Regions from separate parts of the Psychrobacter sp. ASPA161_6 genome, predicted to be linked through region 1. Evidence: predicted binding sites of a transcription regulator. Region 1 holds the regulator's gene; the other holds the start of a gene.
What was found. Region 1 encodes PhoB, which activates phosphate uptake and scavenging genes when phosphate is short. Its sites were predicted from a motif close to TGTCATNAANCTGTCATAA; they were not measured.

Region 1 (6,275 bases):
ATACCCAAGCGATGATAATCGATGTCCAAGAACGCTTAACGCCGCATATTTATGACCATGAAAATATCGTCAAAAAGACAGTCACTTTGATCAAAGGTCTACAAGCCCTCAACATCCCAATTATGCTCAACGAGCAGTACAAAAAAGGTTTGGGCGATACGCTACCTGAGATACGTGAAGTATTAGAAGGCGACAATGCCAAAAGCTTTGAAAAGGTCACGTTTAGCGCTTGTGATAATAATGATTCATGGCATTATCTAGCGCAGCAAAATCGCAGCATTGTCCTATTATTTGGTGTCGAAGCCCATGTTTGCGTCATGCAAACGGCGCTGGATTTATTGGATAATGGGATGCAGCCAGTTATTATTGGCGATGCCGTTGGATCGCGCTTTCCTTATGACAAAAAGCAAGCCATTCGTCGTATTCGACGCGCTGGCGGTGTAATTACGACAGTAGAATCCATTCTGTTTGAATTATGCCGCAGTAGCCAAGACCCTGCCTTTAAGACTATTAGCAATTTGATTAAGTAGCGGATGCAATAAAGGGTCGAGAATGAACGACAAACTCTTAGCGTTGTTGTTTCAATCATTGTAAATTATTTTCGTGAAAACAGCGCTTGATAAGACAGGCGCTGTATTGCATTTAACCAGAGAGAAATATGTCCTCAAACATACCTATAACATTGACCGATCCAACGCGCGACGCAAATATTAAGATAGATGACGTCACGCATTTCTTATTAGAGCTTGATGCCCTAAAACGTGTCAATCGGCGCAGCTATGTGACGGGGACGACTCGCTTGGAAAACTCTGCTGAGCACTCATGGCATCTAGCAATGGCATGCTGGTCAATCGCTGAATTGTTTGAGTTGGACGTCAATCATGAAAAATTGCTTAAGATGGCACTGGTGCATGATTTGGGTGAGATTGATGCGGGCGATACTTTTTTATATGCTGATACCCGTCGTGATGCGCACTTCGAAGAGCGCGAGGGTATTGCTCGATTACAACGCGAACGCGGTAACGGTATTGCTGATTTAAGTGAGATCTGGGAAGAGCAGGAAACGGGTAATAGTAAAGAGGCTGATCTACTTAGAGTGGTTGATCGTTTGTTGCCATTTTTGCTTAATTTAAATACTGAGGGCAAAACGTGGATTGAGCTTGGTGTTACACGCTCGCAAGTGGCTGGCGCGCATGGATTTATCAAAGACAGCTTTCCTCCCATCCATGATTGGTTATCACAAAACATTGAATACGCGACCCAGCAAGGATGGTTGGTTGATAAGTAAATTGATAGCGTCACCTTGTTACTGACTCGCAACGTTTGACGCTGTTTAAAACCTTTATATTGAATAGTGTTAATAATAATAGAGAGGTTCCATGCACTTATTTAAAAACTATAAAACATGGTGCAAATCGCTAGCCTTTGTCAGCATGCTGGGACTAGCGCAAATGGCGCAAGCGCTTGCTCCTATCAGTGATGGCGATAAATTGGCGCACGATGCTAAAAAACAGATCGGTGTCACGGTGAGTTATGATCCTACTTACCGTGAGCTGGACTTTCCGCGTGGCGATATACCAATAGAGACTGGCGTCTGTACCGATGTGATTGTCCGTGCTTATCGTTTGCAAAATGTGGATTTGCAGCAGTTGGTCAACCATGATATGAAAGGAAATTGGTCCGCCTACCCAAAGACTTGGGGCTTAAAGTCAACGGACAAAAATATCGATCATCGACGCGTGCCCAATCTTGAAACGTTTTTTGCGCGTCATGGACAGACGTTATCTACGACCGATAAAGGCAGTTTTCAAGCGGGAGACGTTGTGTCATGGCGGCTGCCAAAGAGTAACTTGCCGCATATCGGTATCGTCTCAGATAAAGTAGCTGCTGATGGTACGCCGCTGATTATTCATAATATCGGAAGTGGTACGCAGGAGGAAAACATCCTATTTGCTTATCCTATCCATAAGCATTTTCGATATTGATAAAGGCTTTTGGACAAGGTAGCCCAAAGTAGTAAAAACAAGCAATACAAAATCGAAGTAGTACAAACTAACAGCCATTAAAAAGCCCAGTCAAACGTCATTATCTACGTTTAACTGGGCTTTTCAGTATTATGAGTTTCTTACAAATTAAGCTTGATGAGCTTTTGCTTGACCCAATAACTGTCCCATTTTTACCACGCTATTGGCTTTCATGCTGTCCTGCCAATCTGCTTTTGCGGCTTTTGGCAAAACGACAATCGCCGTTGAACCCAAATAAAAGCGTCCAAGCTCATCGCCTTTCTCAAAGCTCATGTCGTGATCTGCTTCTTGGATGTCTTCAGTGCGGCTGATTTTACCGGTGGCGACGGTTTCGATGCCAGCGACAATCATAGCGCCGACCATTACCACGGCAGCTTTGCCGTATTCTGTATCAAATAAACAGACCAAACGCTCATTACGAGCAAATAAATCAGGCACGTTCTCGGCCGTGGTATTATTGACAGAGAACAGTGTACCTGGCACATAGCGGGTCTTAGTTAATGTACCCGAAAATGGCATATGCACACGGTGGTAATTACTGGGCGCGAGATAAACAGTCGCAAAGCTACCATCAGCGAAGTAGCTACCATCTTCGCTGTCAGCAAGTAATTGGCCAACATCATAATGACGACCTTTTGCTTGGAGTAGTTTATGATCTTCAATTTGACCTAGCTGCGAGATGATACCATCAGCAGGACTGACAATACCGTTGGCGCTGCTGTCGATAGTACGTGCATTTTCTTTGAGCTCACGGGTAAAAAAGTCATTAAAGCTCTCATAAGCATTAAAGCTCTGACGCTCATACTCACCTAAGCTGACGCCGTAAGCTTTGGCAAAGCCACGAATAAAGGCACGTTTGACGTACGGATGACGGCTGGCGGCTAGACGCCCAGCGACTTTACTCAGCTGCTGCTGCGGGACAAGCTGTTGTAAGGTGGTAAATACATTCATAATAAGGCTACCAAAATAGGATTGGAAATGAGAATAAAAATTAGGCAAGTTAATGGCTGTATTTTATCATGGACAGCACATTATTGTCTGAGCATAATCTGTTAAGGAATCAGTAAATGAAAGCACTTATACAACGGGTGGGCCATGCCAGCGTCGTCGTCGATCAGCATTGTATTGGCAAAATCGATCATGGGATATTGGCATATATTGGCTTGGGGCATGAAGATAGCCTGCAAACTGCCCAACGCATGATCGACAAAATCTTGACCTATCGTATTTTTGAAAATGATGAAGATCCTGCCAAGGTCGGCAAACTGGATAAAAATGTGCAACAGGTCTGTGGCGGACTGTTGTTGGTGTCGCAATTTACTTTGATGGCAAAAACAGATAAGGGTCGTCGCCCTGACTTTGGTGGTGCGATGGCACCTGATGCTGCTCAAGTGCTGTTTGCACAACTGGTTGATTATGCCAACACTCAGCATCACAATGTTGCCACTGGTCAGTTTGGCGCTGATATGCAAGTTGCCAGCGTCAATGATGGGCCATTAAACTTTTTATTAGAAGTATAAAAATTATCTGTCATCAAGCTGTCATAATTAGTCCGTTTAATAAGTAGAAACGGGCGAGTGTTTATCGCCTCTTTCTGTATTTTAATTTTTTGAATGCTAACTTTTTGAACGCTGATATTTTGACTATAATAATAAGGTTGCCGTATGTACAATGAGCAAATTTTGATCGTCGAGGATGAGCCTGCGATTCGTGAAATGATTGTGATGACGTTAGAGATGGCTGGATTTGATAGCTTGCAGGCTGCGGACGCATCAGAGGCACATCAGCAAGTGGTCGATCACCGTCCGTCGCTCATATTATTGGATTGGATGCTGACCGGCGAAAAAAGCGGTATTGATTTTTGTCGTATGCTCAAAAACGACGATTTGCTCGCTGAGATACCGGTTATTATGCTAACGGCCAAAAGTGAGGAAGACAGTAAGGTTCATGGTCTTGATGCAGGTGCTGATGACTATATGACCAAGCCTTTTTCGACACGGGAATTAATCTCAAGAATCAAGGCAGTGCTACGTCGTAGTAGTACATTGAGCGCCGATAAGCCTATCGAAATCGGCAAGCTTAGCTTAGATCCCAAAAGCCAGCGTGTAACGGCGGCAGGTCAGCTCATTGATATCGGCCCGACAGAGTATCGGTTGTTGGCATTTTTTATGAGTCATCCAGAGCGTGCGTATACACGGACACAGCTGTTAGATCAGGTTTGGGGCGGCAATGTCTATATTGAAGATCGAACGATTGATGTGCATATTCGGCGTTTACGTAAATTACTACAGCCTTATGACTGTGCTACGCTGATACAAACGGTGCGCGGTACTGGGTATCGGTTTTCCAGCTTGATTGAATCCAATTAAACCAAGACAGAACAAGTCGTGGCAAGCGTAAAACAACGCAGAAGACAGTAGTAAGGATAACGATGACGATAATGCCGATAAAAAATGAGCAACAGGGTGAGCAAGAGCAGGTTGCCCAGCACAATACAACGGATCAACTCAAAAAAATCCGCAGTGCCTTACTAGCACTACGGGATGCGGTCATTTTGCTCAATGATGATGATGGTTTGGAATGGTGGAATCAGGCAGCGGAAGATTTATTGTTATTGCAGTCAAGCAACAAAGGTCAAAGCATTTTTGACTTTATCACCGTGCCTGAATTTCGCCAGTATTATCAGGCTATCACGCCACCGAGCGATGGTGTGCACATGGTGTCATGGCGAGATCCTAAACGTTATCTAAAGTGTGAACTGACGCCTTTCGGTGATGAAAAACTATTGATAATTTATGATGTGACCCGCTTGCAGCATTTAGAGCAAATGCGCCGTGATTTTGTGGCCAATGTCTCGCATGAGCTGCGTACGCCATTGACCGTACTGATGGGCTATCTAGAAAATTTCTCCGATCAAGAGGATATGCCCCCGCAGTGGCGGCGTGGCTTTGAGCTAATGACTCAGCAGACTGCCCGTATGAATCGAATTGTGAATGACTTATTGCTGTTGTCTCGCATCGAAATAGAAGAGACGCATGAGCTAAATGATATCGATATGACCAAGTTACTGACGCATATCTATGATGATGCGCAGGCGTATAACCAAGAATACGGTCATACTATTCATTTGCAGATAGACACTTACGATGGACTGTATGGCTCAGAGATGTACTTAACAAGCGCCTTATCCAATTTGGTGATTAATGCTATCAAATATACGCCAAAGGGTGGCAACATCGCTATCAGCTGGACAAAAACATCGGAAGGCTGCCGCTTTGCCGTCGAAGATGATGGTCTCGGTATTGCGCCCCAACATATCGAGCGCTTGACGGAACGCTTCTATCGCATCGATAGCGGACGCAGCCGTGCTACGGGTGGTACGGGCTTAGGGTTGGCAATTGTAAAACATGTCTTATATCAACATGAGGCGCAACTGACCATAGAGTCGGTAGAAGGCAAAGGCTCGACCTTTAGTGCGGTATTTCCAAGCGCTTATGTACGTTCTGCCCATGCCCCTTAATCTTTTTGCAAAAGTGGGTAGGGGTTCACCGCGCTGCCATTGATATAAATACCATAATGAACATGGGTTGGTGTTCCTTTAGCATTACCGCTGTCGCCAACATAGCCAATGATATCACCAGCATTGACCCAGTCATTGGGTACGATGTCGGCATAATCCTCTAGATGGGCGTAATAATGTCCTGCGCCGCCCGGTCCGACCACCACTACCACGCGTCCCCCTAATGTATTTTCGCCAACTTTGCTGACGATGCCTTGCGTCGTAGCTTGTATCGGTGTGCCCCGCGCTGCAAAAATATCAATGCCCTCATGGGAGCGCCCTTGGCTACGTGCTGCGCCCCAAGTGTCTGTCAGACGCTGCTTTGGTAGTGGACTGGGAAGGCTGTTTTCTATGGGCAACTCTTGCTGCAATAAACTCAGTTGCTGCCATTTTGCCACGACAAAAGACTGTGTCTGTTGGCTAATGCTGGGTAGTAATTTGTCAAATACAAATAACAGCGCTAGCAATACCGTAGCCCTTATTATTAGGCTTAGCAAACGGCTGAATAGTGTTGGCTTTGGTGGTCGATTATTGCCATCTGCTAGCATTGATGTCTCTTATATATCTGATGTAGTTTGAGTTAGTATTATAAAACCCCTATCTTCCAAGGTGTGTATAGCATTGTTATCTATGGTTTTTACCCCCATAAATACAAGTACAATAAATAGAGTTTTATCTATTTATTGTTCCTA
Region 2 (6,275 bases), 430 kb from region 1:
GTCATCAAGCTATCAAGACCTTCAGCGTCATCGATGTTTTCGATACTGACTTGTGCAACTTGTATGGCCATTATCTTACTCTCTTATAATCTATACTATTAATGAGTATCTAATATCTCAAAGCCTTTAACGAGATCATCAATTTGCTTAAGCTGACGTAAAAATGGCTCTAACTGACTCATTCTCAAGGCGCACGGACCATCACATTTTGCGGTTTCTGGATTTGGATGCGCTTCCAAAAACAACCCTGCCAATCCAGTTGCCATACCTGCACGTGCAAGTGTCGTGATTTGCTCACGTCGTCCACCAGCGCTATCACTACGACCACCCGGCTGCTGCAAACTATGGGTGACATCAAAAAATACCGGTATGTCCATCTGCTTCATGGTGTCAAAGCCCAGCATATCGACGACCAAATTATTATAACCAAAAGCACTACCGCGCTCACAAAGTATCAGCTTGTCATTACCACCTTCGAGGCATTTATTGACGATATGGCGCATCTCATGCGGCGCTAAAAACTGCGCTTTTTTGATATTGATAATCGCATCTGTTTTTGCCATCGCATGCACCAAATCCGTTTGACGCGATAAAAAAGCGGGCAGTTGGATGATATCAGCAACTTCAGCGACGGGCGCTGCTTGATACGGCTCATGCACGTCAGTAATAATAGGCACTTGGAACTTTTCTTTAATTTGTCCCAGCCAATCGATACCTGTTTCTAATCCAGGACCTCGATACGAATGCAGGCTTGAGCGATTGGCCTTGTCAAAACTGGCCTTGAACACATAGCCGATGCCCAAACGCTGACAAATCTCGACATACTGCTCAGCAATTTCGAACGCTAATTCTTTGGACTCTAAGACATTCATACCACCGAACAGCACAAAGGGCTGATCGTTACCAATATTAATAGTGTTATTACTCGGAGTCTTAAGCTGAATATGTGATTGCGCTGTTAATAGATTTTCCATGAAACCCTTGTCCTCATTATTGTTATCAACACGTCTATCCCATATTGTAACCGATAGCCCAATTAAAAAAAGTATCCAAGCGTAATTAGATATCGCTAACTAAAAGAATATCTAAACAACCATTATCACCCGTCAAATTAAGCAAAAAAAAGACCAATCCGTAGATCAGTCTTTTTTGGTGAAAATAACGCTTTCACACTATATTTCACAACACTTCACATTTTAACGATTACTTTGTTTCGCTATGATTTTTTGCGGCTTTCACAAAGCTGTTAAACAGTGGATGACCACCACGTGGCGAGCTGGTAAATTCAGGATGGAACTGTACGGCGACAAACCATGGATGCTCGCTAATCTCAACCGACTCAACCAAATGCTGTTTGGCAGAATAACCCGATATCGTCATGCCTGCTTGCTCTAATGGCTCGATATAGCGATTGTTCATCTCATAACGATGGCGATGACGCTCAGTGATATTGCTAGCGCCATAGATTTGGCTCAGCTTGCTACCAGCGACCAGCTCAGCTTGCTGTGCGCCTAAACGCATGGTACCACCAAGGTCTGAATCGTCACTGCGAATCTGTAGCTCGCCGCGCTCATCTAACCATTCAGTGATCAGACCAATAATTGGCTCAGCAGTCTTGCGATCGAACTCAGAAGAGTTGGCATCGATACTCATCACATTACGTGCGTATTCGATAACGGCCAATTGCATACCAAGACAAATACCCAAATATGGCACGTTGTTTTCGCGAGCATAAGTAATGGCTTTCATTTTACCCATGGTACCGCGCTCACCAAAGCCACCGGGCACTAAGATAGCATCGGCATCATGAAGCTGCGCAAATAAAACATCGTCGCCTTCCAAACGTTCAGCATCGATATAATCAATTTTCACATCTACTTTATGAGTGATACCAGCGTGTAATAATGCTTCGTTAATTGACTTGTACGCATCAGGCAGCTCGACGTATTTGCCGACCATCGCTACGGTGACCGTTGATTCAGGATTGAGCTGGGCTTCAACCACTTTGTCCCAATCGCTCAAATCTGCTTCAGGTACATCCAAACCAAAGCGCTCACAAATCAAATCATCAAGATCTTGCTCATAAAGGGTACGCGGTATTTGATAAATACTTTGCGCATCTTCACACATGATGACCGCGCGTTCTTCGACATTGGTAAACAACGCAATCTTACGGCGATTGTCTTGTGAGATATGATGATCAGAGCGGCAAATTAAGACATCAGGCTGTAAACCAATAGAACGAAGCTCTTTAACCGAGTGCTGGGTAGGCTTGGTTTTGGTTTCGCCGGCGCTGGCAATATAAGGTACCAAGGTCAAATGCATCAGCATGGCGCGATTACGACCTAGCTCTACTTGCATCTGGCGTACCGCTTCCATAAAGGGTAGTGACTCGATATCACCGACCGTACCACCAATCTCAATAATAGCGATGTCATAACCCTCGCCACTGGCAAGGATTTTGCTCTTAATCTCATCAGTGATATGCGGGATAACCTGCACAGTACCGCCCAGATACTCACCACGGCGCTCTTTATTCAGTACGTTCTGATAGATGCGACCGCTGGTAAAGTTATTACTCTTACTCATCTTAGAGTGGCGTAAAAAACGCTCATAATAACCCAAATCTAAATCCGTCTCCGCCCCATCTTCAGTGACGAACACTTCGCCATGCTGGAACGGACTCATGGTACCTGGATCGACGTTAATATACGGATCCATCTTGGTCATTGTCACGTTCACACCGCGCGCTTCGAGTATCGCAGCAAGAGAAGCAGCAGTGATACCTTTTCCTAGTGAGGACACTACCCCACCGGTCACAAATATAAACTTGGTCATAGTACTCTTTCGGTAATTGGTAAAGAAGGATTTTACTAAAGATACGCCAAAAAATATAGGGCAAAAGCGCAAACTATCCGAAACTCTTGGTTTTTGCTCAATGTTTATTGATTAAAAACGCATAATAAAAAAACTCACCCCGAAGGATGAGCTTTTTAGCAGAGTATTTATGCAGCATATAGTCGATACTAAATAAAATAGATACACGACATTATAATGCGTGACTGGTACAAATTTTTCTTGCTTGCTGTGTAAGCGCAGACAGAGGCTACAAAAAATTCATATCCGTCACACTGTCTCTTTTTTATATTGAACTGACTATATTGAGTTAGAATTTATATTCTAAACCGCCACCGATAGCAAATACATCCGCATCACCACGAGCTTTAACTGAGTCAATGGTATCATCAGCATTGTTTCTAACAACGAGCAGACCGTTCTCTAAATCTGCAGAGTTTTGACCGATATAAGCATGAGCAATCATATTGTCTTTGAACTTATATTTACCGCCCAATACGATTTGGTCTGAGTCGTTGCCATCAAGACCAGCCAAGTTCTCAGTCTTATCATACTGAAGATAAACAGATGCTGGGCGAGCAAAGTTAGTCAAACCCATCTCAGCACTAACGACCAATCCTTTCTCTTCATCATCTGAATTATCAAAATCAACTTGCTGGTATAGCGCACCTAGCTTCACTGGATAAGCCATGTATTTGCCCAAATCGACACTAGCACTGCCACGAAGAATCTCACCTGTGACGCTCATGTCTTTGTCATAACCCACACCTGCGGTAAAGCCAGTACCTGGATCAAACATCAATGAAGCACCAAAGCCACTGTCACGGTCATCGCTATCAGAGACAAAAGACTCATCAGCACCGTATTGTAAGGCAAGCTCTAATGGTAGACCATTGTATTTGGGTGCAATCCATACGATTGAGTTATTAATACGCTCACCATCAGTCAAGGTAAGCGCCTCACTCAGCGTACCATCACCACCAAGAGAGCTTGAGCCGATATTATCCCAATAACCTTCGTTAACGGTTACGTTGTTGACGTAATCTGACACTGAGTAGTTGCGACCAAAGCGAAATTGACCGTAGTCTTTGTTTTTAAAACCTAGATAGGTGTCACGGCTTTTAAAACCAATGTTGCTGCTACCGCTGTCATCGATCTTGATGCCATACTCTAATTGATAAATCACATCGGTATTAGCAGTGATTGCTTCGGACCCTTTGAACCCTAGACGTGAAGAATGCGAGCTGACTTGTACTGAGCTGCTGTCTTCATTGATATTGATAGTGTCGTTAGGCAGATCCATAGACTGACGATCAAGCTCAGCGTTGACATAGTTAGCAGTGACGAATGCTTTGCCATAAACCGTTGGCGCGGCTTGAACGGCAGAAACTGATAGCGTTGCAATTGCTGAGGCTAAAAGTAATTTTTTCAAAGGGTATCTCCACTTGACGATTTGAGTGATAAATTGGCTAAGATTGACTGGCATGTACAATGGTATTGCTACAAACTCCCAAGACCATGATATATAACGAGCCACCAGAACGGCTTAGACACTACTTTATCAAGCAAATATTACAGTAAGATGAAAGAACAAAATTTACATGCCTGTAACTATGTATTTTAAGACTGATTACAATGAAGGGCTACTTTCTTTTTTCGCATAAAAAAACTCATCCCGAAGGATGAGTCTTTTTATACTATCTACTTGAGTGTGATACTAGAATAAGTATTCTAGACCGCCACCAAGTGCGAATACGTCAAGATCAGTATTAGTACTCTTGTCTTCAGCAGAGTTGTTACCAACATAAGCATGAGCAATCATGTTGTCTTTAAAGTTATATTTGCCACCTACAACAACTTGATCTGAATCACGGTTGTTAACACCAGCTAAGTTTTCAGTACCATTGTACTGTACATATACAGATGCTGGACGAGCAAAGTTAGCTAGACCCATTTCAGCGCTTACAATTAGACCTTTTTCATCTTCAGTACCGCCATCGAAATCAGCTACTTGATACATTGCACCTAACATAACTGGATAAGCCATGTATTTACCTAGGTCAACGGTAGCACTACCACGTAAAAGATCACCAGCTTGGCTCATGTCTTTTTCGTAAGCAACACCAGCAGTGAAGCCTGTACCTTGGTCAAACATCAATGAAGCACCATAACCACTGTCACGGTCGTCACTGTCAGTTACAAAGCGCTCGTCTGCACCGTATTGTAGAGCAAGCTCTAAAGGCAAGCCGTTGTATTTAGGGGCAATCCATACGATAGAGTCATTAACACGGCCGCCATCAGCCATAGTTACAGCATCAAGAACATCGCCTTCCATATCAAGATTACTAACACCTAAATTATCCCAAAAACCTTCAGTAACGGTCACGTTATTGATGTAGTCAGTTACTGAGTAGTTACGACCAAAGCGGAATTGACCATATTGCTTGTTATTTAGACCAAGATAGGTATCACGGCTTTTAAGACCAATATTGTCATCAGTACCATCGATGGCAATGCCATACTCTAACTGATAGATAACATCAGTGTTAGCAGTCATTGCTTCAGAACCTTTAAAACCAAGGCGTGAAATGTTTGAGTTGATTTGTACTGAATCACTGTCTACGTCGAATTGATCATCGTTACCATCACGCTCAGCATTTACATAGTCAGCAGTAACGAAAGCTTTACCATAAACAGTAGGTGCTGCGTTGGCTGCAGATACAGATAGGGCTGCGATGGCTGTAGCTAAAAGTAGTTTTTTCATGGGGTATCTCCACTTTACAATTGTAGTAATGAGCAAGCTATGATTAGCCGGCGCCCATAATGGTATCGTCACAAATCCTCAAAGATATAATGTGTAACTGGCTACCGAGATTGGTCTAAAACAAGTGTGGCGAATTTCTACTACAATAAGACAAAAAAAACCATGACTCACATGACTGGGATTAGAACGTAACTGCCATGTAATCTTTGGTCTTTATCACTCCGTTGCGTAACATCCGTTACCAAACTCATACTTCGAATACAAGCATAACAACTTTGACATAATTTGCAACATTTTTTTTTGCTTTTTCGATACATCTACTATCGAATAACAAATGCTTTGTCATATTTGAACCGTTACGAAAAAACCCCTATCGACTCAAATAGATACGATAATCATTAATTAATATCATTACTGATAATATTAAATGACGGTAATAAATACGATACATTGACCCAAAAAAAGCGCTACTTATTGATAAATAAATAGCGCTCATAAAGAATTGTTTGTCATATTTCTGACACATATGACAGTCACAAACGGGTAAGATGCATCAATGCCTGATCACGCCTAGAGGCTTAAATAGCACTTAGATTACATGAGCAAACATGATACTTAACCTATCGTTTTAGGCATTTGCTTTGAGATCAAGACG

Region 2: a site for PhoB is predicted at 4,426-4,444, ahead of ACTQ9T_RS02030 (porin). Genes of this name have one in related genera too.

Annotation. Positions count from the first base shown of each region.
Region 1 is NZ_JBEFNJ010000001.1:49,353-55,627, forward strand. Features, by position in the region: gene ACTQ9T_RS00210 (isochorismatase family protein) at 1-530, shown strand, start outside; gene ACTQ9T_RS00215 (HD domain-containing protein) at 659-1,288, shown strand; gene ACTQ9T_RS00220 (DUF1287 domain-containing protein) at 1,380-1,985, shown strand; gene asd (archaetidylserine decarboxylase) at 2,133-2,975, opposite strand; gene dtd (D-aminoacyl-tRNA deacylase) at 3,092-3,544, shown strand; gene phoB (phosphate regulon transcriptional regulator PhoB) at 3,689-4,393, shown strand; gene phoR (phosphate regulon sensor histidine kinase PhoR) at 4,456-5,544, shown strand; gene ACTQ9T_RS00245 (M23 family metallopeptidase) at 5,541-6,131, opposite strand.
Region 2 is NZ_JBEFNJ010000001.1:476,313-482,587, reverse strand. Features, by position in the region: gene ACTQ9T_RS02045 (cation transporter) at 1-71, opposite strand, end outside; gene kdsA (3-deoxy-8-phosphooctulonate synthase) at 99-974, opposite strand; gene ACTQ9T_RS02035 (CTP synthase) at 1,204-2,838, opposite strand; gene ACTQ9T_RS02030 (porin) at 3,167-4,288, opposite strand; gene ACTQ9T_RS02025 (porin) at 4,574-5,620, opposite strand; gene ACTQ9T_RS02020 (malate synthase G) at 6,249-6,275, opposite strand, start outside.